DNA from 3 places in the Mesobacillus boroniphilus genome. Region 1 is predicted to be linked to each of the others. Evidence: riboswitches for the same ligand, from Rfam matches in the RefSeq annotation. Region 1 holds a riboswitch; each other region holds the start of a gene.
What was found. Region 1 has a riboswitch for lysine ahead of DYI25_RS16200 (Na+/H+ antiporter NhaC family protein). Riboswitches for the same ligand answer to the same signal wherever they lie in the genome.

Region 1 (7,773 bases):
TGATCGACATGTCACCTATTGAAATAGAAGGCAGGACATTTTTATGCATTTCTGTAAAACTGCCGAAGACAAACCTGCTTGTTGTTACTGGAGATAAAGGATACATTATGTGCGGCGCTCTGGATGTCGCTCTTCTTAATGAGAAGCTGAAGAGCAGAAAGGTTATTGCTGGCAGGGCCGTTGGCGTGAAAACAATTGAAGAATTGCTCGAAGCCCCGCTTGAGTCCGTCACGTACGAAGCAGAGAACCTTGGTGCAATAAAAGGCATGATTGGCAAAGAAGCTTTGCTGCTCATGAATTAAAAAGACAGCCTGAGTGGGCTGTTTTTTTGCGTGATTTAGTGAATATATTGTGGCAAATGTTAATAAACAATGTGGTCATCCGATATATTAATTGAACTACTTTTTTCCCAACTCAAAAATGAAACGGAATCACAATTTTTTTAAAAATTGTGATAAAATATATAAAAATATTGTCGTTTTAAGTAAAATTTTCTTGTTTTTTGGCTTTTTTTGGTAGTTATCTGCGAAAATAGCCACCACCAACTAACAAATAAAGTGGGAATTGACATGAGACTCGTAGCCACCACTTCGGTAGAGGAAGGGGCTTTACTCGGAAAAGCCATCTATAATGACAAGGGCCAAGTTCTGCTGAATGTAGGGGCACGGCTCGAGTTGAAGATCCTCAGACGCCTTGAAGAGTTTGGGATTGATTATATTTATATTAAAGACCCTGATACCGATGATATCATCGTGGAAAATTCAATACGGGATGAATTGCGCATCAATGCAATCATGACGATTGGAGATACATTCAAGCAAATCCAGCTGGATTCAAAAATTTCGCAAACCTTTGTACTGGAAAAATCGGCGAGGAAATTTAAGAGGTTGATTGCTGATTTACTGGAGGAACTGCAAGGTAGCAAGGAACTTCTGAACTTGCTTTCGGATGTATTCCTTCATGACGACTATATCTTTTCGCATTCTTTAAATGTAACACTCTACGCTCTTGCGATTGGAATAGAAATGAAGCTGCCGCCAAAGGAACTGGAACAGCTGGGGCTTGGTGCGATTTTACATGATGTTGGAAAAATGATGGTCCCAGAAGAAATATTATCAAAGCCAGGCAAGCTGACTGCGGAAGAATTCCAAATCATCAAGGCTCACGCTGAGGACGGCTTCCAGCTTCTCAGGAATATCCCGACCGTTCCGCTGATTGTGGCTCATTGTGCATACCAGCATCACGAACGATTGAATGGTGCAGGGTATCCACGTGGATTGAAGGGTGATGAAATCCACTTATTCGGCAAGATACTTGGTGTGGCTGATGTGTTCGATGCCGTTACTTCGAATCGTGTTTACAGACCGGCCATGCTGCCGCATGAAGGTCTTGAAATTCTTTACTCGGGCTCAGGGAGCCTGTTTGATTCAAAGGTAGTCGACGCCTTCCGAAAAGCGGTTGCGATTTATCCAGTCGGCCTTACCGTTATTTTAAGCGATGGACGAAAGGGAGTTGTCGCTGCTCAGAATCCAGGCTTGAGTGAGCGGCCAGTTGTCCGGATACTCGAAGACCAGGACCAGAGAGTGGAACCGTATCATCTTGATCTGAAGTCGAATCTATCATTGATGATTGTCAGCTGCGATACAATCATTAAATATGAGTACGCCAACAGTTATTGATTTTCGTGCTTAAGCCATAGTGATAAAAATCCATAAAGACAAAGTTTATGAAAAGAGCTTATAGTTTTTAGGCTAGTTCCCCCCTTTGAAGCATACATATAGCTTTAGAGGGGGGATTTGTTTTGGCAAAATTCGGCCGGCGGCTGCCTCGGAAAGGACCTTTGCCTTTCAGGTATGTATTCCTGCTGACATTCGTCTTTTTTTCCTTTTCAACAGCAGCAGGACTCTGGATCATAGATAAAGGGCTCGAGCCAACTTTGATGAAATACGCAACATCCCAGACAAGGAAGATTGCGACCCTGGTGATCAACAAGGCCATCAATAAAAAAATCGTCAGTGGTATGGATACTGATAAAGTCATAGAGTTTGTTCCTGTGGATGGCGGAACGACCACTGTAGTGAAATTCAATACTGAAATCATCAATAGGGTAAAAGCAGAAACGACAAACATTGTGCAAATGAACCTTAAAGAAGCTGAAAGAGGGAATCTCACCTCGCTAGAAATGCTTTCAGATGTAGAACTGGTTACAGATGAAGAGGACAGGGAAGCAGGAATAATCTATTACGTCCCATTGGGCCAGGCCACCAATAATGCACTTCTAGGTAATATGGGCCCGAGAGTTCCAGTGAAATTCAATGCCATCGGCGATGTGACAGCGGATGTTGTCTGGGATACAGAAGAACACGGAATCAACAATACGCTGATCAATGTTTCGGTCAGGGTAAAAGTCAATGTGCAGATTATTATTCCTTTCGCGACCGAAATTGCGACTGTGCAGGAAAATATTCCGATTGGCAGCTTCTACTACCCTGGAAAGGTACCGCAATTTTATAATGGCGGCGGCGGTGGGGTCATACCACCTGCGATTCAACTTCCTGGCCAGCCTGGTCAATAATAACAGTTGTCAAGTTAGCGATATTGTTATATTATAAAATCAATTGAATAATAAACCACATCATTCCGATGGGGTAGAGGCGCAGGGTTCAAGATTAAGCTGTGTGAGGATGACAACATTGATCGCAGCTGAAAGGGAATTTTGCCGAAGCAATAATAAATGAGTCACATTTTTTATTGCTGGGGATACTTTGAACAAGAGTATCACTGTCATTATGGAGGTATATCCATAATGGGGAGCTACAGATCGTGATGGAGACACTAGTTGCTTATTAAGGGCAGCGATAGAATGTTCTCTATCGTTGCCCTTTTTTATTTATTTTTAAAAAAGCAACTAAACTCTTGTCATGTAAAAGTTTCCCCCTGTCAAAAACAAGGAGGAGAAAGAAATAATGGAGAACACAATTTTTTCATTGCTGCCGCCATTAGTGGCAATCTTAATGGTAGTAATCACAAGGCGAGTGCTGTTGTCATTGGGGACAGGCATCGTCGCAGCGGCTTTTTTGCTTGCTGGATTTAATATCGCAGAAACATTTGCTATTATGTGGGACGCGGCCAAGGGCATTGTCGTCGCAGATGGAGAACTGAACACATATAGCCTGTACATTATCCTATTCTTATTATTATTGGGTACAATCACAGCATTCATTTCCATTTCTGGCGGAAGCCGTGCGTTTGGCGAATGGGCGATGAAGCGCGTAAAAACAAGAGTCGGAGCACAGCTTGTTGGTGCATTTTTAGGAGTTATTATTTTCATTGATGATTATTTCAATGCTCTGGCAGTCGGCCAAATTACACGTCCGATCACAGACCGACAAAAGGTTTCGCGTGCAAAACTAGCATATATTATCGATTCAACTTCAGCACCTATGTGTGTTATTTCACCGATTTCCAGCTGGGGTGCCTATATCATCGCATTAATTGGTACAATTCTTGCTGCACACGGTGTAAATGAATATAGTGCGTTCTCAGGATTCATGCAAATTGTGCCAATGAATTTCTACGCACTTGCAGCATTAGCAATGGTCTTTATCGTATCTCTGCGAAACATCGAAATTGGGCCGATGAAAAAGCATGAAGAACGTGCGATCACAGAAGGAATTGTTGTTCCTCAGGACAAGCCTGTACCGGGAGAACTGAAGGATGACCTTCCTACAAGTACAAAAGGGACCGTTGGAGACCTTGTATGGCCGATTGTTGCCCTTGTCGCTGGAACGGTTGGCATGATGCTTTGGACAGGCGCAAGTGCTGTTGAAGGAGAAGTAACCATTTTCGGTATCTTTGAAAATACAGATGTAACTAAGTCTCTTGTTACTGGCGGATTGCTTGGCCTTGCTGTAGCGCTGATTCTTTTTGTAAGGCAGGCAGTTGTTTTAAAAGGCGTTAATGCCAATGTTTTTGGAAAAGGAATTGTTGAGGGCATTAAATCAATGCTCCCAGCTATCTATATCCTGATCTTCGCATGGGTCATTGTTGACTTGATTGGAAGACTTGAAACTGGAAAGTATCTTGCTGGTATTGTTGAAAGTTCTAATATCAATATCTCATTCCTGCCGTTCCTGCTATTCCTCGTAGCTGGAATCATGGCTTTCTCAACAGGAACTTCATGGGGATCATTCGGCATACTGCTTCCGATTGCAGGTGATATCGCTGCTGCAGCTGATATAACCATCATGCTGCCAGCATTAGCAGCAGTATTGGCGGGCGCGGTTTTTGGTGACCATTGTTCACCAATATCCGATACTACGATCCTTTCATCAACTGGCGCTGGCTCACACCACTTAGACCATGTCATGACTCAGTTGCCATACGCTCTGATTTCCGCTGCGATTTCTTCTGTTGGATTCCTGATCATCGGATTCACCGGAAGCACTCTGACAGCTCTTGCGGTGGTGGCAATCCTGCTTGCTGCTTTTGCTTTCATATTCGGAAGCAAGACAACTCAGGAAGAAGTATTAAAAGAAAATCTTGCAGAATAATGTTAAGGCTGTCTGACTTTCAGACAGCTTTTTTCATATTTTTAAAAAAGTGGTAATAGAATCCCATTTAATAGGGAGTACCGTATAGTTGGGAAAATTTTTTTAGGAATATTTTTATTATGACTAAAATAATATTTTGACAAGCAATTAAAAACTAGCTATACTATTCCTAGACTAAATAATCTGAAAATATAAAACTTTCTAATTATCAACATTTTCCAGATGATTAGAAGGCAAGGGGGACTAAAAATGGAAAATCGTCCACAGTGGGGAACGAGAGCAGGATTCATTCTTGCCGCGGTAGGATCGGCAGTCGGGTTGGGAAATATTTGGCGCTTTCCAGGAGTAGCCTATGAGAATGGAGGGGGAGCATTTTTCTTCCCATACTTGTTCGCGCTCTTGACAGCAGGTATTCCAATTCTGATATTAGAGTTTACACTAGGCCATAAGTATCGTGGTTCTGCACCGTTAAGCTTTGCAAGATTTAATAAAAAATCTGAATGGATTGGCTGGTGGCAGGTTGCTGTTTCCTTCGTGATCTCAACCTATTATGCAGTCATCATTGCCTGGGCGATGTCTTACGCCTATTTCTCGCTAAGCAAACAGTGGGGAGACGACCCTCTGACATTCCTAGTCGGTGATTATTTAAAAGTAGTTGACGCTGGTCAGGTTGGAAGTATCGTACCTGGTGTATTCCTTCCTTTGGTCATTGTATGGGTCATCACTCTTGGTATTTTGCTCAAGGGAGTAAAGAAAGGGATCGAAGTTGCGAACAAAATTTTTATTCCGGCACTCGTCATTTTATTCTTTGTGATCGTAGTTCGCGCTTTAACTCTAGATGGAGCTATTGATGGCGTAAATGCATTCTTTAAACCAGATTGGAGCCAAATCCTGAATGGTAAAGTTTGGGTTGCGGCGTATGGACAAATTTTCTTCAGTTTATCAATTGCTTTTGCAATCATGATCACTTATTCAAGTTATCTTCCGAAAAAATCTGATATCACAAATAATGCATTCATTACAGCGTTTGCTAACTCTTCCTTTGAGTTGCTGGCTGGTATCGGGGTATTTGCTGCATTGGGCTTCATGGCAATGCAATCAGGTCAACCAGTTAACGAAGTAGTAAGCAAAGGTGTTATCCTTGCATTCGCGGTATTCCCGCAAATCATTAATGAACTGCCTGCATTCAGCGCGGCATTCGGAGTACTATTCTTCGTCAGCTTGACGCTTGCTGGACTGTCTTCATTGATTTCAATCGTTGAGACTTATGTAGCGGGTGTCCAGGACAAATTCAATGTTTCCCGTACAAAAGCTGTCCTAATCGGCGGCGGTCTATCTTCTTTGATTTCAATCCTGTTTGCGACTCAGGGAGGATTGAATTTCCTTGATTCAGCTGATGCTTTTATCAACAACTATGGTGTAGCTCTTGCTGGACTTGTCCAGGTGGTATTCATTGCCTGGGTTGCCAAGGAACTTGACAGCCTTCGTGCACATGCTGATGGTGTCTCTGACATCCGCCTGGGAAGCTGGTGGAATATTTCACTTAAATATGTCACGCCTTTGGTACTTGGCGTCATGATGGTAATGAATATCATTACAGATATCAAAACAAGCTACGGCGGCTACCCGGTGATGTTTAATGTTTACTCTGGATGGCTAGTGGCAATCGGTGCGATTGTAGCCGGATTCGTGTTCACTAACGCAAAGAAATGGGATAACTCACTTTATGAAATTCCACAAGACAAGGGGGTTTCTAAATAATGGACCTTAGTGCAGTAGTAATGATGGTTGTAGGTATGGTGATTATCTGGGGAGGACTTGCAGCGAGTGTCATATATGCTGTAAGGAAAGCACGTTCATAAAATAGTAGGGCCAACCTGTTGAGGTTGGCCTTTTTACTTTATTTTTTTTTCAACCTGGCTCTTTCTTGTCTTGCCCATAATTTCAAGTGAGGGTACGGATCAAATGACCATTCCGTATAGCCATTATCCTTATACATTCCGTAATGCAAGTGAGGAGGAAACTTTCCGCTTGTTCCCGGTGGGCCATACCCAGAGCTTCCAACACCGCCAATCACAGTGCCAGGCTCGACGATTTGTCCTACTTTAAGGTCCTTGGAGAAGCCACTCAAGTGCGCGAAATAGTGATAGGTGTTATTGATGTCACGAATGCCCACACGCCATCCGCCATACTTGTTCCACCCCTTCATTTCAACGATTCCGTATCCTGTCGCACGTACAGGCACTCCATAGCCAGCAAAAATATCTGTTCCTTCATGAATCCGTCTGCCGCCCCAGCCTCGGGCGTCACCCCACGTATTGTTATAGCTGTGGTTGCTTCTTAGTGGCATAGGAAAGACATGAGTATCAAGGTCTAGACGTCCGAAATGTCTGTAAATCATCGCTTTGCCAATTATGATACCAACTGTTTTATCACGCTTATAGTAATTCCAAAGGCCAATTTTTATATTCTCATGGTCTGTCCCGTAAGTTAAGAGGTACTGGGCAAATGCCTGCAGCACATCTTCATCGTCCTTCAGGCTCGCTTTGCCGTCCCCGTTCCCGTCGAATCCAATCCCATTGAAAAATTGAATGGAGACAGGATTATTATCCTCAAGATTAGGATTCAGAAGTCCAGCCCACTCTTCGGGTTTAAAATAAACCCCGGCAATCCCTTCTGCCTTGGGTAAATCCTTTCGTGCCTGGCGGACATTCCGCTCATACTGATCCACCGCGGCAATATAATACCAGGGAATCTGGGTAACAGCTTCTACTTTGGTATAGAGTTCCATTCTTTTTTTATAAACATCTTCGTCCTGCTCTGCTGCAGATGCTTGATCCACAGAAAGGACAGGGCATAGTAAAAAAAGAACAATAACTGCTTTAAGGAATTTCACCGTAATCCTCCCTTCAAATTATGACTCCTTTATTTTCCAGCGCCAGCGTACTTTTTTGGGAAAATCGGCTATGCGCTTTTCTTTGTCTAGCTCCAGCGCCTAACCAGTTTTCGTCACTGAGTTCGCTCCTCGATTATCTTGCGAGAAGCGTTAGCTTTGAGCAGCTCGAGTCATTTGTCTAGCTACGGCTCCTAACTCCTCGAGACGCTTCGGTCCTGCCAATGAAATCAAAGAGCGACATCACTGTCAGGCCCTCCATCGCTTGTCGAGGCTGACCAAGGCGCTTACGCTTTTCTTGTTATAGTTTGCGATGATGGGGATTTT
Region 2 (7,773 bases), on a different contig from region 1:
ACAAATGGCAAGATAACTCTTGATCCATTGACAACAGTGGTCATAAAAGTGGACCACAAAGGCAAGAAAAAATAATTCCACACGGCAGGTATCATCCTATCAGGATGGTGCCTGCCATTATTTTGGCATCTGCTTTTTGTTTACTAACATCAGCATCAAGGGTATCATTAATTATCACCATATGAACCACTAAGGAGAATCGGATGCTAGATTACAGATTGTATAAGGGCCGCGGCTCAGAGTATATTGTACTGCTGCACGGAATTGGCGGGAACTCGAATATTTTCTACAAACAGCTAAAGCCATTCCTGAAAAAATATAATATAGTCGCGATTAACATGCCTGGCCATGCAGAATCACCAGACATAGATTCCTATAAAGAAAGACTCTCATTTGACTTGATTGTCAGGGAAATCCTCAAGATATTAGACCACCTCTCAATCCGCAAGGCCCATTTTGTCGGCGTTTCGCTGGGAACGATCATCGTCCATCATCTGCTGCAGACGGAACCCGGACGAGTGAGGTCAGCAGTCCTTGGAGGAGCAATCACAAGGTTAAACCTATTTGCAAAATCACTGATTAAATTCGCCTGGTTAATAAGGGATTTCATTCCATTTATGTGGCTTTACCGCATATTGGCCTGGATCCTGATGCCTCGTGGAAACCATAAAGGCTCAAGGAGATTTTTCATCCAGGAAGCCTATAAGATGAAGCGAAAAAACTTCCTTGCGTGGTACCCTCTTGCCAGTGACGTCAAAACCACCTATAGCAAGGTTCAAGAAAAAAGCAAGAATGTCCCAAAGCTATATATCTCAGGTGCTGAGGACCATATGTTTGTTAAGGAATTAGCAGAAGACCTTCACGGGGACGAAAGCTCCGATCTGGTGATTTTGGAGCGGTGCGGACATGTCTGCAATATTGAAAAAGCCGATGAATTCAATGAGCTATCACTCGAATTCATGGATAAGCATGAAAATAAACAAGCAAACATTAGTTAAATAAAAGTAGGGAATGAGCTAAGCAGCTCATTCCCTTTTGTTATTGGCTCATTAATAATAAAACGGATATCTAGGTGGACAGCAAGGATATCCATATGGCGGGTATCCAGGATAGCCATAACCATAATAAGGACGCGGATAAAGTAAAGCACCGCCCAATAATCCACCAGCCAAACCACCTAAAAACGGTAATCCAAAGCCCCAAAACCTCTGATCATGCGTTCGATAAGGATGTCTGTATGCATGCATACGGCTTACCTCCCTCTTCTCTTTTTGTATTCATTAACTTTATATGCGTTTATCACGACTTTGGCTTGGGCGAGTGTACCTGTATTCTGATTGATGCCTATCGGTGACCACTTTTTTCATTTTTTCTCATTCGCGTTCTCCAATACTCCAACAAAAAAAGAAGCATAAGAACTCCTCGTCCTCATGCTTCTCAAAATTATACTTTGAACTTTGTGACCATCTCTCTCAGATTCTCTGCCAGATTAGCTAGTGAAGCGGATGATGAAGCGACTTCTTCCATTGATGCCAGCTGTTCCTCCGTTGCGGATGCGATTTCTGCTGTGCTTGCGACGGAGCCGCGGGCAATTTTGGTCACCTCTTCGATTGAGGCGTTCACCTGCTGGACGCTTGCCGACATTTCTTCTGAAATTGCGGATACCTCCTGGATTTCCTCGCTGACATTTTCGATCGATTTTAGAATCTCCTCAAATGTACGACCCGTCTCCTCAACTAATAACGACCCTTCAGATATCTCGACCGTTCCTTTATTCATCATTTCCACGACCTGGTGGGTTTCTTTTTGGATAACCTCAATCAAACCCGAAATCTGGCTGGCAGACTGTCTTGAAAGCTCGGCCAATTTCCTGACTTCATCTGCGACAACCGCAAAGCCCTTGCCATGCTCCCCAGCCCTTGCTGCTTCAATGGCAGCATTCAGCGCAAGCAAATTCGTCTGGTCCGCGATACCTGTGATAACCTCAATGATCTTGCCGATTTCAGCGGACTTCCGATCCAGATCCTTTATTACTCCATTAGTTTCGCTTGTCGTATCATTGATGGACTTCATCTTTTCGATTACTTTTTCCAAAGATTCCTGTCCAACTTGTGCTTGTTTTGCCGTTTCTGCCGCAGACTCGGCAACATTCGAAGTCGTTTCGGCAGCGCGCTGGATTCCTCCAGACATCTCGCCTACCGCTTTCGCACTTTCCTCGGTATTTTTACTCTGGAGCTCTGCACCGCCTGCGACCTCCTGGATTGCCGTTGCTACCTGGTGCGTAGCAGAATTGGTCTGTTCCGTACTTGCCATCATTTCTTCAGCAGAGGCGGCAACCTGCTCCGAAGTACTGCTTACCTGCAAAATCAAATTCCTCAAGTTGGTCGCCATTTCATTAAAATCTGTTGCTAACTGCCCAATTTCATCGTTATTCTTCACATTGATTTTATCAATAACGAGGTTTCCATCAGCCAATTGCTTTGCCGCCTGAGACACAAGCTGGACAGGCTTGGAAATCACCCTGCTTATGTAAGTTGCAATTCCGATTCCAATGATAAAAGCCGCTGCACTGAGTATAATGATCAGCAAGGCTACTTTTTGTACGTCTCCAGATAACGTTTCACTCGTAGAATTCAAGGCATCTTCCTGGTACTCAAACGCATCCTCAGCAGCAGAATTCAGGCTGAAGATAAGAGGATTTCCTTTTTCCTGCATCAACAACCTGACCTTGACCATTTGTTCATCTCTTATTAAAATAAAAGCCTCTGATGCCATCTCATAATATTGTGCCTCAGCTGCAACAAGGTTATCTCCTACCTTCTTCTCCTCAGCTGATTCTGTCGAGCTTAAATATTTTTTAGAGCTTTTTTCAAAATCTTCTACCGCACCCTCAAATTCAATCAGGCTTTCACCATCACCATTTGCCATATACTTTTGGAGTGCCAGTTGCTCCCTCATGATTGCATCCTTCATCTCGACAATCAGATTCACCTTATCCATCCGTTCATCAATGGATGAAGAATACTGGTTGTTCATCTTGTTAAACTGAAAATTCGTTATGATTGCCACAACTGCCAGCAAAGTCAAAACCGAGAAAAAGCCCGCCAATAGTTTGGCGCGAACATTGAACTTCATCTGTGATTTTCTTGCGAATCTCTTCTTGAATTTCATTTTCCGCTCTCCTGTCCAGCAATATAGTAAATTACTATTCTTACTTTCTATTTCGGTTTAATTTTTGAAAATTTTAGGACTTTAGCCATAAAAACGAAAAAAGGACGGTTTTCTTCCAATTTAGAAGTAAAAAACCGTCCCCATACTGCTAAGAATGCCTGCGATATTTGACTTCTCCGCCTATGATGGTCATTTCAACTTTCATCGTTAAAAGTTCATCCGGTTCTTCCATTTCGAATGGATTGGCTGAGTAAACGGTAATATCCGCTAATTTTCCGCGGGAGATCGTTCCTTTAAGCGTCTCTTCGTTCGTTGGATAAGCACCGAGCTCTGTGAACAAGCGGAACGCATCGACCATCGACAACTTCTGCTCTGGCACATAACCGTCATGGGTTTCACCTGGTTTTTTCCGAGTGACTGCGGCATGGATTCCGAGAATTGGATCGACTGGCTCAACCGGAGAATCAGAGCCTCCTGCACAAATAACACCTGCTTCCATTAATGTTTTCCATGCGTAGGAAAGCTTGATTCTCTCTTCACCTAGACGCTCCTGGACCCATGGGAAATCACTCGCAATAAACCGCGGCTGGATATCCGCAATCCTGCTAGGTGCTTTCAGTCGAGGAATCAATTCTTCTCTTAAAACCTGGGCATGAATCAGCCGGTCGCGATATGCTACAGTTGGGAACTGATCCAGCACATCGAGAACATTTTCCAGTGCCTGATCGCCAATCGTATGGACTGCAATCGGCATATCCAGCTCCCGTGCACCTTTCACGAGTTCGTATAAATGCTCCTGATCATACATCGCATCGCCGTAATGGCCTGGCGCATCACTATATGGTTCCGATAACAGTGCGGTTCTCCGGCCAAACGCCCCGTCGGCAAAAATCTTCACCGAGCCGATTTGCAGCGTATCATTGCCATAACCAGTGTACATTCCAGCTTCTTTCAGGTTTGGTAAAAATTCATGGTTGATCAAGAGATTGCTGCGTAAGCCGAGCTGCTCTCCATTTAAAAGCTCATTGAATAGATTCCACGTTTTTTCAAGCCCGCCGAGATAAAGCGGATCATTCGTATGTACGCTAGTCAGCCCCTTGCTCATCGCAAAATGCATCGTCTGGCGCATCGCTTTTTTCCAGTCGTCGTATGAGCGCTCAGGGATGTACTGCCTGATCAGATTCGCCGCTGACTCCAGGAATAATCCCGTCGGCTGTTTCGTAATATCATCCAGTACGATGGTGCCGCCTTCTGGCACTGTAATTGCCGGGTGATAGCCGCTCACTTCCAACGCCTTGCTGTTGACTAGAGTCGCGTGCAAGCATGTTCTTGTTAAAAATAACGGATTGACAGGCGCCACATAATCCAGCTCCGAAATCGTCGGGATTCCTCCGTCCGTAAAAAGATTCTCATCCCAGCTGCTGCCGACAATCCATTCCCCCGGCGCAAGCTGACTGGCTTTTGCCTGAATTTTTGCCAGCATCTCATGCTTGGACGTGATTCCGACAAAATCGAGATTGATAAAACTATCCGCCATAATCGACAGGTGAAGATGGCTGTCAATCAGGCCAGGAGTAGCTGTTTTTCCTTCCAAATCGATCACCTGTGCCTGGCTGCCCCATTGCAGCACCATATCTGCGGATGATCCCATATCAATAAAACGGCCATTTTCGATGACCACTGCTTGTACAATTGGATTGCGCGTGTTGAATGTATAGATGGTTCCATTTTTGTATATGGTTCTCAAGAAGAATCTCCCCTTTGGATAGATAAAAATGGTGAATGCCTGGGGAGTGCGTTAGGAGTTTGATAGAAGGGGGATACTTGGAAAGCTCTGGCATGCAAAAAGCAATGACAGAAAATAACCTATCATTGCTTTTTACAATATACGTTATCCTCCATTTCGATCAGTAGTTCTCCATGCACAAAACCAAGCATGACAGTCTGCTCCTTGTTCAGAAAGCATCCCAGCAGTAACCAGTTTGACCCTAATTACGCTTCGGCAAACAACCCTTTCATCCACCATCAACGATGTCATACTCCGATGGACTAATCTTGTTATTCGCTCCTCTACCTCACCGATCTGATAAGATCATATGAAATTAGGTTAATAGTAACAGATTTATCATAATTCGTAAAATGTTCACTGATTTTTCGCGGGCACTTTTTTACAATGAAAGAAGAAAGGAAGTGGAATATGATAGTAAAAGAAAGAACCAAACCAGAAGAATTAGTAATCCTACAAACCCTTAAGGCCCGGATGGAATTGGAAGAGAAAGATGCTCAAAACCTGCGAACGCTGGAGAAAGGCTATGAAGGAGAAGTACACTTCGATCATTGGTTCACGAACCATATAGTCGAAAGCCTCATTATCAACGACCTGCTCCTCGAAGTAAATGGCACTCATTTTCAAATCGACTCCCTCGTGATCACGCAGGACCGGCTGCATCTTTTCGAAGTGAAAAATCTTGAAGGAGACTATTATCTGGATGGAGACAAATTTAAGACAGTCGCCGGCACCGAAATCAAAAATCCCCTCCATCAACTAAGCCGCGCAGAATCTCTACTAAAGCAACTACTAAAAAATCTGGGCTTTTACATCCCTCTCGAACCTCACCTCGTGTTCATCAACCCTGAATTCGCCCTTCTGCAAACACCACTAAAATCACCCATTATTTTACCAAACCAACTGAACCGCTTTATGGATAAGATGAACCGTACCACTTCAAAATTAACAAACAAACATACCAAACTGGCGGAGGCACTATTGTCTTTGCATATTAAGAAATCACCATTTTCCAGAGTGCCGGGATACGATTTTGATCGGTTGAGGAAAGGGGTTATTTGTGAGGCTTGCGGGGAGTTTTTGGAGAGTTATAGCAGGAATAAATTCATTTGCAGGCAATGTGAATCTCAAGAGCATATTGAATCGGTGGTGATTCGTGCCGCCAAAAGTTTTCAGTTGCTTTTTCCAGAGCGCAAAGTGACCACAGCGACTCTCTATGAGTGGATCGATGCTCGTATCCCCCCGAAAACCATTAGGAGAGTATTAAAGAGCAATTTCTCAGCCAAGGGAGAGTGTAGTTCCACCTATTACGAGTAATGGAGTACTATAAGAATTGCCATGAAGTGTCTATCACCTTTATGGTAATTTTTTTATTTTTTATATTACCGAAATCTTCGGCTCCTCCTCTTTTCGGGCACATGTTCCTCCAACTTGTTACCGAAATCTTCGGCTCCTCCTCTTTTCGGGCACATGTTCCTCTAACTTGTTACCGAAATCTTCGGCTCCTTCTCTTTTCGGGCAGATGTTCCTCTAACTTGTTACCGAAATTTTCGGCTCCTCCTCTGTTCGGGCACATGTTCCTCCAACTTGTTACCGAAATCTTCGGCTCCTCCTCTTTTCGGGCACATGTTCCTCCAACTTGTTACCGAAATTTTCGGCTCCTTCTCTTTTCGGTCACATATTTCTAACTCTGTTAACTCCCATACACCTCTGGACAAAATCACATCACAAATCCCCCCATCCTGGAATGACCACAAAATAATTTGGCAAAATAAACAAAACAGAAAACGCTTGCAATTTTTCAAATCCGTTTTATAATACTTGTATACAAGTATACTTGATTAACCAGGAAGGTGATGTAATGACGGAAAAGCAGGAATTTCTTTATCCCCAGAAATGGCTTTCAAAAGCATCGACTGGTGACCGTGTCGCAAGTGAGCTACGGATGCAAATAATCTCGGGATTGATTGAAAGCGGTGCCATCCTTTCGGAAAATAAACTGGCTGCCGACTTCAGTGTCAGCCGTTCTCCAATCCGGGAAGCATTGAAAATTCTCGCTTCCGAAAACTTGATCCGACTTGAACGAATGGGTGCCGTTGTCATTGGACTGACAGAAAAAGATATCGAAGAGATTTACGACGTCCGCTTATTGATCGAATCATTTGTTTTTGAACGACTCATTAAAATAGACACGACTGACCTGGTAATTGAATTGAGCAAGATCCTCGAAATGATGAAAATTGCCATCAAATACAAGGATGCCGACGAATTCAGCCTGCAGGATGTCCTCTTCCATGAAACGATCATCCGGGCGATTAATCATTCCTATATCAAAATGATCTGGGACAACACGAAACCCGTCATGGAAGCTTTCATCCTGTTATCGATGCGGGCAAGAATCAAAGAAAAATACGAGGACTTCGACCGCATCCTCGAAAATCACGAGCTTTATATTGAAGCCATCAAAACGAAGAATCGCGAACTTATGATTAAATCCTTACACCAAAATTTTGATGATGTTCAAGGTAAAGTTGAAGACCTTTGGATATCGCAGCAAACGCTTTCCAAGGGAGTGGAGAAAAGTGACTGAGTATATGCTAGGGGTCGACATCGGTACAACAAGTACCAAGGCTGTTTTATTCAGTGAAAAAGGTGAAGTCGTCCAGCAGGAGAACATTGGCTACCCTCTTTATACACCGGATATTTCAACAGCCGAGCAAGATCCTGAAGAAATTTATATGGCGGTTCTGACGGCCATTACAAAAATAATGAAGCACCACCAGCAAAAAAAATTGGCTTTCATCTCATTCAGCAGC
Region 3 (7,773 bases), on a different contig from region 1:
GGCTGCACTTGCTGCTTTTTGGTGGTATTTCTGGAGTATCGCGGCAGCAGAGTCGAGGCCATCAGGGAAATGGATGCTGTTGCCGCTATTTTTGTTCAGTGTCCTATTAGGAATAAGGTTGAGCTACATTTCGATGGGAATCGGGCTCGTTTATCTATTATATAGAAAATGGGCAAAACATGAGCTTTCTTTGACAGGTGTTTTTAAATATGTGGTCATTGCTGCATTGTTTCAGTCAATCTGGGTTGGAGGGCTGATTATTTCTGAAGGTGGTCTCGTTAATTTTCTGGAGCTTGCTTTTGGATTTACCGGAGGGCATTTTCAGGAATGGGGAGGCACTTCGGTCTCGAATGAACTGTCTAGTTGGGCAAGGCTGAAAACATTCTTGTTTACCAACATTTTGTGGTGGGGAATCTTTTCACGAACAACTGTTTTGATGGTATTATATATAGTTATTGGCATATTTATTTTTTTGCCGTCGTCTAAAAGTAAAATTTATAAGGAAAACAGCTTTCATCTGGGCGCATTGCTGTTGCTCGCCTACGGGGTCTGGGCACTTTTTGCCCAGAATATTGAAAAACCGAGGCATATACTGCCATTAGCGCTATTGCTGGTCTTTCTTGGCCTGACTGTCTATTTTAAAAAAAGGGCAGGGGTGTATGCGAGCTTTTTGGTAATAGGGGTTATCATCGCCCAGGCAATTATTTCTTCAATTTATATACAAAAACAGGCTGTAATCGAGCCGGCCGTTTACCAGCTTGCACACTATCTTGAGGAGCAGCCAGAGGACTTCGTTTTGTATACATGGGAAGAAACCAGAGTGCTTCAGTATCTGAAGATGCCTTACCCACATAAACGAATCTATACCTATAGGATTTTCCTGCACGATCAGGGGTTATATAAAGGTAAGACAGTTTATTTAACAGACAGTGTTGTTGAAGGCTTCCGCTCTCAGGGGATTAATCTTGACGGGAAGCTTGAGAAAGTAAATACTTTTGCATCAGATAAAATTTTTGATCCAGTCTATCACGAGATTATTTTATATAAATGGACACCGTAACAGGAGGTGAATGGCATGAACGAGCAGATCAAGAATAAGCTTGCTATTCTTCCTGCGCAGCCAGGATGTTATTTAATGAAGGACAGACAGGGGACCATCATTTACGTAGGGAAAGCCAAGGTATTGAAGAACAGGGTGCGCTCTTATTTTACAGGATCGCATGACGGAAAAACGCTGCGTCTTGTAAATGAAATTGAGGATTTTGAGTATATCGTCACCTCCTCCGATATGGAAGCACTGCTTCTTGAAATCAACCTGATCAAGAAATATGACCCAAAATATAATATCATGCTCAAGGATGATAAATCGTATCCGTTCATCAAGCTGACTGCAGAACGGCATCCAAAGCTGATCATTACGAGAAAGGTAAAGAAGGATAGCGGCAAATATTTTGGGCCGTACCCGAATGTCCAAGCGGCGAATGAAACGAAGAAACTGCTGGACAGGATCTATCCGCTCCGGAAATGCTCGACGCTACCTGACCGTGTTTGCCTTTATTATCATCTGGGACAGTGCCTTGCTCCTTGTGTCAAGGATGTCAGCAAGGAAGAGTATAAACAGATTACGGATGAAATCTCGCGCTTCCTGAATGGAGGCTATAAGGACATAAAGGAAGATTTAACGGAGAAAATGGCTGGGGCTGCCGAGGAATTGGATTTTGAACGGGCAAAGGAATTTCGCGATAAGATTGCCCATATCGAGGCAACAATGGAAAAGCAGAAGATGACAACGACGGATTTTACCGACCGGGATGTGTTTGGCTATGCTGTCGATAAGGGATGGATGTGCGTGCAGGTATTCTTCATCCGCCAGGGCAAACTGATTGAGCGCGAGGTTTCGATGTTCCCGATTCACAATGAACCGGAAGAAGATATCCTGACATACCTGGGGCAATTTTACTCGAAAAATGAGCATTTTAAGCCAAGGGAAGTATTGGTGCCAGAAGGCGTGGACCTCGAAATGGCTGAAGGACTGCTTGGCGTGAAAGTCCTAAAGCCACAGCGCGGCAAGAAAAAAGAACTTGTCCATTTGGCGTCCAAGAATGCCGGTATCGCTCTAAAAGAAAAGTTTTCGTTAATTGAGCGCGATGAGGAACGGACGATTAAAGCTGTTGAAAACCTTGGCGAGCAGATGGGCATTTACACACCTCATCGGATTGAATCTTTCGATAACTCCAATATCCAGGGGACAGACCCGGTTTCGGCAATGATTGTTTTTATCGACGGCAAGCCTGAAAAAAGGGAATACCGCAAATACAAGATCAAATCGGTCAAAGGCCCGGATGATTATGAATCAATGAGAGAAGTCGTAAGGCGCAGGTATTCACGTGTCTTGAAAGAAGGCTTGCCACTGCCAGACTTGATTATCATTGATGGCGGAAAAGGACATATCGAGTCCGCGCGTGATGTCCTGGAGAATGAACTTGGACTGGATATTCCGATTGCCGGCCTGGCTAAGGATGATAAACACAGGACATCCCAGCTATTATATGGTAATCCTTTGCAGGTGATCGAACTGCCGCGGAACAGCCAGGAGTTTTACCTATTGCAAAGAATCCAGGATGAAGTGCATCGGTTCGCGATTACCTTCCATCGCCAGTTAAGGGGCAAAAGTGCCTTTCAGTCACTGCTCGATGATATTCCTGGCATTGGCGAAAAGCGCAAGAAAGTTTTGCTGAAGCATTTTGGATCGGTGAAAAAAATGCGGGAAGCCTCAGTGGAAGAGTTGACCGCTGCCGGCCTTCCAGCCAATGTTGCGGAGGAACTATATCAGAAATTACAGAATTAATGTAGCATTCTATTTTTTTGTGTGCTATAATGATAAAAAAATTTCATATAGCTATCACTTTAGAGCATTAAAGTGAAGATAGAGGTGCGAACTTCAAGAGTAAAGGCCTGGAGAATTGTAGGATTCAGCGAAGGGCTTTGAAAGGGGATGTTTGCCGAAGTGGGGAAATGCCTATCCATTTTCTCGCTGGTCCTTCGTTGAATAAACGCTGGATTGTCAAGATTGCCATCTTGGAGTGCTATCTCATGTTGCAGCGTTTATACACGTTTATCAAGCAATGGGAGACACTCTCATTGCTTTTTCTGTTTTTAGGGCTTTTTTATACATGTAAATCTTTGAAGGCTCTAGGGAAAGATACATATGCGTAGTAGCAATGAAACTCAAATAGAGGCAAAATACAGAATGAAGAGGCAGGGGAAACGTATGGGATTGATTGTACAGAAATTTGGTGGAACATCAGTTGGCAACGTTGAAAGGATCAGGAATGCTGCCAGCAGGACAGCGGAAGAACTGCAGAACGGCAACAATGTCGTGGTTGTCGTATCAGCAATGGGCAAAACGACGGACCATCTTGTCGACATGGCGAATGATATTTCGAGCGCGCCATCAAAGAGAGAGATGGATATGCTTTTGACAACGGGAGAGCAAATTACAATTGCTCTTTTCTCCATGGCATTGGCGCAAAATGGGATTGAGGCTGTTTCCTACACAGGCTGGCAGGCTGGAATCAAAACGGAAGCTGTCCACGGGAATGCCCGGATTGTCGATATAGAGACGGACAGGATTGCCAACGATTTAGAGAGTGGAAAAGTGGTCATTGTCGCGGGATTCCAGGGAGTTACTGATGATGGAGAAATCACCACACTTGGACGCGGCGGGTCAGATACAACGGCAGTAGCACTTGCAGCGGCTTTGAAGGCTGATAAATGCGATATCTATACCGATGTGACGGGCGTATTCACGACCGATCCAAGATATGTGAAAAGCGCGAGGAAATTGCTGAGTGTTTCCTATGATGAAATGCTTGAGCTGGCAAACCTGGGGGCAGGTGTGCTCCACCCGCGTGCGGTGGAATTCGCAAAGAACTATGGATTGCCACTTGAAGTAAGATCCAGCATGGAAAAAGAAAGAGGCACGACCATCGAGGAGGAGAATGAAATGGAACAGAATCTAATCGTACGCGGAGTTGCGTTTGAAGACCAAATCACGAGAGTATCAGTCCTTGGAGTAAGCACTTCATTAAAAGGACTTTCAACTATATTCACAACACTTGCCCAGAACCACATCAATGTTGATATCATCGTCCAGAGCAGAACAGAGGCAGGTACTGCCAATATATCCTTCTCAATCAAGAGCAACGATCTGCCAGAGACACTGGATGTATTAGAACGAAATAAAGAATCATTAAACTATCAAGCGGTCGAATCCGAAACCGGCCTGGCAAAGGTATCAATTGTGGGTTCAGGCATGGTTTCAAATCCAGGTGTTGCTGCCAAGATGTTTGAAGTACTTGAAGGAAACGGAGTCCAGGTGAAGATGGTAAGCACATCTGAAATTAAGGTTTCAACCGTTGTTGAGGAAAAACAAATGGTAAACGCAGTAGAATCACTCCACGAAGCATTTGAGCTTTACTCCGAAGCTGTTAAGACGAATTAAGAGAGTCGCTGAAGAAGCTTTCCTGGTGTGAGCTATCGGGAAAGCTTTTATGATTACTTATATGTAAACGTAAATGAGATCCTTAGAGATTTATACTCGCATTAGTGATGATGATGACGGATAAAAGGAGAAACGAAGAATTATCGTCACAATAAAGCGAATAATTTGCAGATAAAAAGGAAAAGCAAAAAATTATCGTCACATTCAATAGGATTATGTGGGAGAAAACGAGACAACTGTGGAATGGAAATAAGAAAAACAGGGAAAGTAACTAGAATTTTTAAGGGCACAGCAAGGGTTTCGCTGTGCCCCCCTGTCATTATACACTACTACTCAATCGAATCATTCTTATCCCATTTGATCGTGAACAAAATTTTCAATGATTTTTTATTGGGGTGTTCGAAGGCTTCAGCTGTTACTTTTTTCTGTTGTTCCATTTGCTGGGCAATGAAACCTGCTTCTAGCTGGAATGTGGTGTTTGGATTATTCTTCAGTCGGGAGGAAATTAGCTCGCTGCTAAGTTCAAGCACCATTTCTTTTCGGGATTCTTCTTTGATGGTTAATGTGCCCCAACTGGCATCCTGGAAAAACTGGATGGTTTCGTCAAGGGTTGCTAATGGAAACTTTCGGGCAAGGCGTTTTCCAGCCCAGTACAAGATTTCTGATGTATCTTTACCGAGAAGTTCTGGCAGAAGGACTTCCCTGACCAATTCATACCCAAATTCGGAAACAGCTATTGGCTGGTTCTCCGTTTTTTGCTCTGAAGTTGTTATTTCACTCATGTTCTCCCCTCTTTCTATCACTCTATTATAAACAATTTGCCGCGAAAACAACCTATGATCATAAATTAAAAAGTTGTTAAATTTTGCATGGCATAAGGAATTCTATAAAATTTTTCCATGTTTATACCATACCCGAAACTTGGTTATTCAAAAATTATTGTATCGGGAAATTTTTATCAGGCGTATCCAATAGGCAATAGTATTATTTTAATATACTCTTTAACCCGTTGGAATAATTAGAAAGAGGGATTTTTACAATATCAATATATTTTAAAAATTTTATTTGTATAAGCATTTTTATGTATCCGTTTTCTTGACGCTCTATTATGATGGGAGTAAAATGAACATGTCACATAATTGTAAGAAATGCTTATTTTTTGATGTTGGGTTGAATCAATCTGTTAGGTTAATAGGGATGGGGAGACAAACCTGAACATCACGGCCAAATTTCAAGGGGGGTATACATATGGCAGGTAGACAAGAGTTTTATTGGCGGAGGCTGCATTCATTGCTGGGTGTCATTCCAGTAGGTCTTTTCCTTATGCAGCACCTTGTAGTCAACCATTTTGCTACAGGGGGAGAAGAATCATTCAATAGCGCAGCACATTTTATGGAGCAGTTGCCTTTCAGGTATTTTCTAGAAATTTTCATTATCTTCTTACCATTATTATTCCATGCAATCTACGGTCTATATATTGCTTTTACAGCTAAAAACAATATAGGCCAATATGGCTATTTCAGGAACTGGATGTTCATGCTTCAGCGTGTGTCTGGTGTCATCACATTGATTTTCGTAGCATGGCATGTATGGGAAACTCGTATTGCTGCAGCATTTGGTGCAGACGTTAACTTCCAGATGATGGAGACGATACTATCAACTCCATTTATGCTTTGGTTCTATTTAATTGGTGTTATTTCTACTACTTTCCACTTTGCGAACGGATTATGGTCATTCTTCGTAAGCTGGGGAATCACTGTAACACCTCGTTCACAAGTGATTTCTACTTATATCACTATCGGAGTTTTCATTGCGCTTTCCATCGTAGGTGTCCGCGCAATCCTGGCATTTGTATAAGTCTTTTTCGAGGACTTCTGTCCGAAGCTTATACTGGAAAACGGTTTACTTTGATCGGATATGAAAGACAGACTTGGATTTAAGGGAGTGAGTCACGATGAGTAAAGGTAAGGTTATCGTAGTCGGCGGCGGTTTGGCTGGCTTAATGGCTACAATAAAAGTTGCAGAAACAGGAACTCCTGTTGAACTGTTTTCTCTTGTGCCGGTAAAACGTTCCCACTCTGTATGTGCACAGGGCGGAATCAACGGTGCAGTAAATACTAAAGGTGAAGGTGACTCTCCATGGGAGCACTTTGATGATACAGTTTACGGCGGTGACTTCCTTGCAAACCAGCCGCCTGTAAAGGCTATGGCTGAAGCAGCACCTGGAATCATCCACCTTCTTGACCGTATGGGCGTTATGTTCAACCGTACGCCAGAAGGTTTGCTTGATTTCCGCCGCTTTGGAGGTACTCAGCACCACCGTACAGCATTTGCTGGTGCGACAACTGGACAGCAGCTTCTATACGCTTTGGATGAGCAGGTGCGCCGTCATGAAGTGGCTGGTTTGGTCACAAAGTACGAAGGATGGGAATTCCTTGGAATCATTAAGGATGAAGAGGGCGTGTGCCGCGGAGTCGTTGCACAGAACCTGACTTCAATGGAAATCAAATCATTTGCTGCTGATGCTGTAATCATGGCAACTGGTGGCCCTGGTATCATTTTCGGTAAAACAACGAACTCTGTCATCAATACGGGTTCAGCTGCTGCGATCGTTTACCAGCAGGGAGGATATTATGCTAACGGTGAATTCATCCAGATTCACCCTACAGCCATCCCAGGGGATGATAAACTCCGCCTGATGAGTGAATCTGCCCGCGGTGAAGGTGGACGAGTTTGGACGTACAAAGATGGAAAGCCATGGTATTTCCTTGAAGAGAAGTATCCTGCTTATGGAAACCTAGTGCCTCGTGATATCGCTACACGTGAAATCTTCGATGTGTGCGTAAGCCAGAAGCTTGGCATCAACGGCGAGAACATGGTTTATCTTGACCTTTCACATAAGGATCCTAAAGAGCTTGATATCAAGCTTGGCGGTATCATTGAAATCTATGAGAAATTCATGGGCGATGACCCGAGAAAAGTACCAATGAAAATATTCCCTGCTGTTCACTATTCTATGGGTGGACTATGGGTTGACTATGATCAAATGACAAATATTCCTGGTCTATTTGCCGCAGGTGAAGTTGATTACTCACAGCACGGTGCGAACCGTCTTGGCGCTAACTCACTATTGTCTGCAATCTATGGCGGAATGGTAGCAGGTCCAAACGCAATCCGTTACATCAACGGACTGGAAAAGAGCTCAGATGCTATTTCTTCAGTACTGTTTGATGATGCTGTCAAGATGGAGCAGGAAAAGTGGGACAATG

Region 2: another riboswitch for lysine. It lies ahead of DYI25_RS18870 (amidohydrolase); the one in region 1 lies ahead of DYI25_RS16200 (Na+/H+ antiporter NhaC family protein).
Region 3: another riboswitch for lysine. It lies ahead of DYI25_RS11875 (aspartate kinase); the one in region 1 lies ahead of DYI25_RS16200 (Na+/H+ antiporter NhaC family protein).

What each region holds. Positions count from the first base shown of each region.
Region 1 covers NZ_QTKX01000002.1:689,115-696,887, forward strand. The annotation lists gene DYI25_RS16185 (YunC family protein) at 1-302, shown strand, start outside; gene DYI25_RS16190 (HD-GYP domain-containing protein) at 570-1,679, shown strand; gene yunB (sporulation protein YunB) at 1,802-2,575, shown strand; lysine riboswitch at 2,642-2,825, shown strand; gene DYI25_RS16200 (Na+/H+ antiporter NhaC family protein) at 2,967-4,553, shown strand; gene DYI25_RS16205 (sodium-dependent transporter) at 4,803-6,314, shown strand; gene DYI25_RS16210 (methionine/alanine import family NSS transporter small subunit) at 6,314-6,415, shown strand; gene DYI25_RS16215 (M23 family metallopeptidase) at 6,454-7,449, opposite strand.
Region 2 covers NZ_QTKX01000003.1:309,073-316,845, reverse strand. The annotation lists gene DYI25_RS18890 (pullulanase) at 1-75, shown strand, start outside; gene DYI25_RS18885 (alpha/beta fold hydrolase) at 204-998, shown strand; gene DYI25_RS18880 (hypothetical protein) at 1,050-1,247, opposite strand; gene DYI25_RS18875 (methyl-accepting chemotaxis protein) at 1,444-3,171, opposite strand; gene DYI25_RS18870 (amidohydrolase) at 3,320-4,918, opposite strand; lysine riboswitch at 5,075-5,252, opposite strand; gene DYI25_RS18865 (nuclease-related domain-containing protein) at 5,369-6,274, shown strand; gene DYI25_RS18860 (GntR family transcriptional regulator) at 6,819-7,547, shown strand; gene gntK (gluconokinase) at 7,540-7,773, shown strand, end outside.
Region 3 covers NZ_QTKX01000001.1:2,314,735-2,322,507, reverse strand. The annotation lists gene DYI25_RS11885 (hypothetical protein) at 1-1,060, shown strand, start outside; gene uvrC (excinuclease ABC subunit UvrC) at 1,076-2,848, shown strand; lysine riboswitch at 2,920-3,097, shown strand; gene DYI25_RS11875 (aspartate kinase) at 3,272-4,504, shown strand; gene DYI25_RS11870 (YslB family protein) at 4,834-5,286, opposite strand; gene DYI25_RS11865 (succinate dehydrogenase cytochrome b558 subunit) at 5,753-6,361, shown strand; gene sdhA (succinate dehydrogenase flavoprotein subunit) at 6,459-7,773, shown strand, end outside.